DNA from 2 places in the Neobacillus sp. NPDC097160 genome. Region 2 is predicted to be linked to the other one. Evidence: predicted binding sites of a transcription regulator. Region 2 holds the regulator's gene; the other holds the start of a gene.
What was found. The regulator Rex, encoded in region 2, represses fermentation and respiration genes when NADH is low (regulators of the CRP and FNR family bind a similar motif). The targets are predictions, from matches to a motif close to TTGTGAAATATTTCACAA.

Region 1 (3,152 bases), on a different contig from region 2:
TTACCTCCAGCGCAATTGCATCACATTTTGAAATCTCAGCTCCAGCGGTTTCACAGCATCTCAAAGTTTTGGAACAATCTGGCCTCGTTGTAGTCAGGAGAGACGGAACAAAACGGTACTACGGAATTAGAAGGGATGGTTTTGCTGAATTAAAACAGTACATTGACCGTTTTTGGGATGATAGTTTACTACGTCTGAAAGAAGCAGCTGAAGAAGAAGAAAGGAGAAAAAATGATGAAAACAAACCATGATACCATTACGAAAGAGATTTTTATCGAGGCACGGCCTGAAACATTATTTTCTTTTTTTACGGATGCAGAAAAAATGGTCCGCTGGATGGGGAGACAAATCCTTCTCGAACCAAAAATCGGCGGTAAATATCGAATCGATGTCAATGGCAGCGATATTGCCATGGGAGAATATGTAGAAATAGTGCCTTATGAAAAAATCGTCATGTCCTGGGGCTGGGAGAAATCAAAAATGGTCCCTCCTGGTTCAAGTAAGGTTGAATTCCGATTAACGCCAACAGAAAATGGGACGAACCTAGTATTAACTCATTATGATTTGCCAGTCGAAGAAATTCCGTCACATCAGCAAGGCTGGTCTCATTATATGCCGCGCATTAAAGATTTTGCGGAAAGCAAAGACCCGGGTATTGACCCATGGTCTGTTGTGGCGATGCACTAATTTTTATTAAAAAATTTTAAGGAGAGGTTATAACATGACTAAAACCATTCATCAAGAAGTAGTTTTCAATGCGCGCCCAGGACGCATTTATGAAGTACTGTCGGATTCTAAGCAATTCAGTGAAATGACTGGGGGTGCACCAACTGAAATTAGCCCGGATGCTGGTGGTACCTTCTCATGCTTTGGCGGCATGATTCATGGAAGAAACATTGAATTAGTTCCAGGTGTGCGCGTTGTCCAAGCATGGCGAGTAAAAAACTGGCCAGAAGGTGTTTATTCGATCGCTATGTTCGAACTGAAGGAGCAAGACTCCAAAACCCTTTTGGTTTTTGAGCATATTGGTTTTCCTGAAGAAGAAGGAGAACATCTTGCTGTAGGCTGGGGAGAAAATTATTGGACCCCATTAGAGAAATATTTAGGTTAATAGTGGTAAAATTCATCACATTATTTCAAACTTAACTAGTTGAAATAATGTGTTTTTTTATTCATCGAACAAAACAAATACAAGTGTTAATAAAATGTTCAAATTCTTTTTACAGAATTGTGAACCATTGAACAAAATACCCTATTTCTGAGATAAGTTTGTTATATTAACAGTGTACTTAATATATAAAAATTAATTAACAAGGGGATGTTTTACATGGTAGTCAATTGGTTAAGAGAAAATAAAGTTGCCGCTGCAATTTTAACAGTTCTTCGTTTATTTCTTGGTTATTCTTGGTTAACAGCTGGTTGGGGTAAGCTTTCAAGTGGGGCTTTTGATGCTTCTGGTTATTTAAAAGCAGTGATTGCGAACCCAGTAAAAGGTCCAGACGGTAGTGTAGTGTATGGCTGGTATGTTGAATTCCTTAAAGGATTTGCATTACCAAACGTTGATATTTTCAATACGATTGTTCCTCTTGGAGAATTTTTAATTGGATTAGGACTTATTCTTGGATGCTTAACAACAGCAGCAGCGTTTTTCGGACTTGTGATGAACTTTTCTTTCTTCTTAGCTGGAACAGTATCTCATATTCCAACAGACCTTATCATCGGAGCCATTATTCTTTTCGCAGGATTTAACGCCGGCCGTATTGGTCTTGACCGCTGGGTAATCCCGTTCATCCGCAATACTGCATTCAAAGGGAACAAAACGCTCAAACAAAATGTTTAGTACTACAAAAAGTGCCTGAGCCAAAGGCGCTTTTTCTAATTCATCTATTTTAGAAAAACTTGCCTTTTGCAAGTTTTTTTTATTGTAGTAATTGAATTTTCAGGTTCTTCCTGTATAATGATTCCCGAATGGAACAGCTTGGGACTAGATGTAATTGGAAAGAAGGAGGTCACTTTTATGAACGGTGCCATTATTCATTTTAAAAATGTAACCAAACAATATGACAACGATCCGCCTGTCCTAAAGGAAGTAAGCTTTGAGATAGAGCGTGGCAAATTTTATACACTGCTTGGCCCTTCTGGATGCGGTAAAACAACAATATTAAGGTTAATCGCCGGATTTACTGAAGCATCCGAAGGGGAAATTTATTTTAACGGCAAAAAAATCAATCATGTTCCTGCGAATAAACGGCAGGTAAATACCGTATTTCAAGATTACGCTCTTTTTCCCCATTTAAATGTATTTGAAAATGTGGCGTTCGGATTGCGCATCAAAAAAATGAAGAATCCGGAGATAGAACGAAAGGTAAAGGAAGCACTTAGCTTTGTAAACCTTTCAGGCTATGAAACACGCGAAATCAGAGAAATGTCCGGAGGGCAGCGGCAGCGCGTTGCGATCGCCCGCGCCATTGTCAATGAGCCTGAAGTGATTCTGCTTGATGAACCATTATCAGCGCTTGATTTAAAGCTGCGTACCGAAATGCAGTATGAGCTTCGTGAATTGCAGCGACGCCTTGGAATTACCTTTATCTTCGTCACACATGATCAAGAGGAAGCACTGGCGATGTCCGATGAGATTTTTGTCATCAATAAAGGGAAAATCCAGCAAAGTGGCACACCGACAGATATTTACGATGAACCGATTAACCGCTTTGTCGCTGACTTTATTGGCGAATCCAATATTGTCCAAGGCAGAATGATAGAGGATTATCGTGTGGAATTTGTCGGCAGAGAGTTCGAGTGCGTCGACCAGGGGTTAAACACGAATGAGCCCATTGAAGTGGTCATCCGTCCTGAGGATTTAGAAATCACCACATTGGATCGCGGTAAGCTCCAGGTGCGCGTAGACTCGCAATTATTCCGCGGGGTTCATTATGAAATCAGCTGCTATGATAAAGACGGAAATGAGTGGCTCGTCCATTCCACGAAAAAGGCAACCGTAGGCGATGAAATCGGGCTTTATTTTGACCCTGAAGCCATTCATGTTATGCGCCACGGAGAAACCGAGGAAGAATTTGACCGGCGGTTAGAAGCCTATACGGAAGTGGAATCCAATGGAAAATAAACAAACCCGCAGTATATTTATGGTTCCT
Region 2 (3,152 bases):
AACCGCGCGATTTGCTTTCGTGATACCTCATAGACCTGTGTAACAACCTTATCTAAAAAATAGCGGTCATGGGAAACAATTAAAATCGCGCCATCATAGCCCTGCAAGTATTGCTCGAGCCATGATAGGGTATCAATATCCAGATGGTTTGTGGGCTCGTCCAGAATTAAGATATCGGGTCTCGTTAACAGCAGCTTGCCAAGGGCTAGCCGGGTTTTCTGTCCGCCGCTTAAACTAGAAATCATTAGGGAACTTTCGAGAAAATTTAACCCATGCAGGACGGAGCGCATATCTGCTTCGTATTGATAGCCTCCCTGTTCCTTAAATTGCACTTGGAGCTGATCATATTCTTTTATAATTCTCTCGTATTTCACCGTGTTTTCGAACACATTAGGATCGGCCATTTGCACTTCCAGATTGCGCAGTGATTTTTCCATCGTGCGAAGCGGTTCGAAGACAGTCAACATTTCTTCCCAAATGGACAAATTAGATTCAAGGCCGGTATTTTGCGCTAAATAGCCGATCGTCACTTCTTTTGGCTTGATAATCTCACCGCCATCATGTGACAAGTGGCCGGCAATAATCTTCAATAATGTCGATTTTCCAGCGCCGTTTCGACCGACGAGGGCAACTCGGTCCCGCGTTTGTAATTCTAGCTTTATATTCGATAAAATAAGGTCAGCGCCATAATATTTTTGTAGTTGATTAACCTGCAACAAAATCATCTTTATTCACCTCTGTACATACTAGTAGTGTACCGTATAAAGGGAATGTCGGCAATAAAGCGCTAGTCTTTCAGTATCAGGCGATGTCTTTACTCAGATAAAAAAGTTCAAAGTTTCACACACATAAAAGGAAAAATAGTGTATTATTTTTGGATAGGAGGATATTTTTTATGGTAGAATTTACTCATTTTAATAAAGAAGGCAGAGCAAAGATGGTCGATGTCAGCGACAAACTGGAAACGGCACGTACCGCTCTGGCTCATTCCAGCATAACGGTTAGTAAAGAAATTTTTGAAAAAATAACCAATCATGACATGAAAAAAGGTGATGTTTTAGCAGTAGCTCAGGTTGCGGCAGTCATGGCGGCTAAAAAGACTTGGGATCTCATTCCGATGTGTCATCCAATTCCCTTAACAGGGGTAAATATCTCCTTTTCATGGGAAAAGGGTCAGCAAGAAAATTATCAATTACAAATTGCTGCAGCGGTTAAAACAAAAGGGAACACGGGTGTGGAAATGGAAGCGTTAACAGCCGCTTCAGCTTGTGCTTTAACCGTCTATGATATGTGTAAAGCAGTCGATAAAGGCATGGTCATTGGACCGACCTATTTAGTTGAGAAAACGGGCGGAAAAAATGGTGACTTTAAGCGAACTGAACAAGTGAAATGATCGTTAACTAAAATTTAAAGGGGTGTGGGAGATTATGAGTAATGAAACGATGAAGATACCACAGGCGACAGCCAAACGGCTGCCCCTCTATTATCGATTTTTAAAAAACCTGCATACTTCCGGCAAGCAAAGGGTCTCATCTGCGGAATTAAGTGAAGCGGTTAAGGTCGATTCGGCAACGATTCGCCGCGATTTTTCGTATTTCGGTGCATTAGGGAAAAAAGGCTATGGGTACAATGTCAATTACTTACTAACCTTCTTTCGTAAAACACTCGACCAGGATGAATTAACAAAGGTTGCGTTAATTGGCGTAGGTAATCTTGGTACGGCCTTTTTAAACTATAATTTTTTAAAAAATAATAACACAAAAATAGAATGTGCTTTCGATGTCGATCCGGCAAAAATGGGAACCAAAATCCGCGAGGTACCGGTTTACAATATGGATGAATTGGAAAAGGTGCTGACGGATGCACAAATATCAGTTGCGATTCTAACCGTTCCGGCTCCCGTAGCACAGATGATTACCGACCGACTTGTGAAAGCTGATGTGAAAGGGATATTAAACTTTACCCCGGCAAGATTAAATGTCCCTCCGTCCATTCGGGTTCATCATATCGACTTAGCAGTAGAACTGCAATCACTCATTTACTTTTTAAAGCATTATCCGACAGAGACAGAGGAAATAGAAGAATAAGTTGAAGTGGGTTATTCACAGAAAGTGGTGAATAGCCCTTTTTTTATTTTCAGTCTTTACATGCGTAACAGTGTTATGTTACATTATAAGACAGAAAGGGGTTTTTACTAATGAGCGAGGAGTTAATTTCTAAAAAGGATTTATTGGATATGGCAGGGATTTCGTACGGACAGCTATATCGCTGGAAACGAAAGGATCTCATTCCAGAGGAATGGTTTGTTCGAAAGTCAACGTTTACGGGCCAGGAAACATTTTTTCCAAAAGAAAAGATCTTAGAACGGATCGACAAGATTCAGACGATGAAAGAGAATCTTTCCTTGGATGAACTGGCAGATATGTTTTCTCCTAATGTAACAGAGTTACATTTCACTAATGATGAACTAGTAAAACGTAACATTGTTTCGGGTGCGGTTATGGACTTATATCTTGAGCATGAAAAGGGCGGATCACATTTTGATTTTTCAAGAATTCTTGAAGTCTATGTATTAGAGAAGCTGCTGCAATCCGGGGAAATTAACCTAGATGAAGGGAAAATGCTGCTTCAAGTCGTAAAGGATAATAGGGGATTAATCAAACAGAAAAACGGGGAAATCGTGCTGACAAGAAAATTGGGGGTTTCATCGTGCTTTTTACTCATAAATACGGAGGAAATAAAGTTTGAACAGGGAACGAAAATCGTTGTGCAGCTTTCTCTTGTGAAATGTATGGAAGAGATGAAAGCGAAACTATTATAAAGGAGAATGACCATGGATACGAAAAAAAGGGGAGACCTGAATCTTAACGGCTTTGGGTCAGCAAACGGCGGGGAATTTCACCATGTAACTATCAATGGAAAAGGAACAGTTAACAGCGATATAGAGTGTGTAGTATTTGAATGTCATGGTTCGGGTATGGTCAACGGGAATGTCATGACGAATAAAGCGAAGGTTAACGGAAACGGAAAAATTAAAGGGAATCTCGAATGCAAAATGTTAACAGTGGATGGAACAGCGAAAATTGAAAATAACCTCTATGTGGATCATTTCAAGGTGGCGGGAAAAGCGACTATCGGTGGAAGGGTAAAGG

Region 1: ACIQXV_RS03460 (DoxX family membrane protein) is a predicted target of Rex. The motif match lies at 1,229-1,246, and genes of this name have one in related genera.

Annotation. Positions count from the first base shown of each region.
Region 1 is NZ_JBIWDU010000002.1:303,096-306,247, forward strand. Features, by position in the region: gene ACIQXV_RS03445 (ArsR/SmtB family transcription factor) at 1-251, shown strand, start outside; gene ACIQXV_RS03450 (SRPBCC family protein) at 232-687, shown strand; gene ACIQXV_RS03455 (SRPBCC domain-containing protein) at 722-1,111, shown strand; gene ACIQXV_RS03460 (DoxX family membrane protein) at 1,328-1,840, shown strand; gene ACIQXV_RS03465 (ABC transporter ATP-binding protein) at 2,018-3,124, shown strand; gene ACIQXV_RS03470 (ABC transporter permease) at 3,114-3,152, shown strand, end outside.
Region 2 is NZ_JBIWDU010000022.1:87,206-90,357, reverse strand. Features, by position in the region: gene ACIQXV_RS25495 (ABC-F family ATP-binding cassette domain-containing protein) at 1-725, opposite strand, end outside; gene moaC (cyclic pyranopterin monophosphate synthase MoaC) at 896-1,393, shown strand; gene ACIQXV_RS25485 (redox-sensing transcriptional repressor Rex) at 1,428-2,087, shown strand; gene ACIQXV_RS25480 (YhbD family protein) at 2,198-2,821, shown strand; gene ACIQXV_RS25475 (polymer-forming cytoskeletal protein) at 2,834-3,152, shown strand, end outside.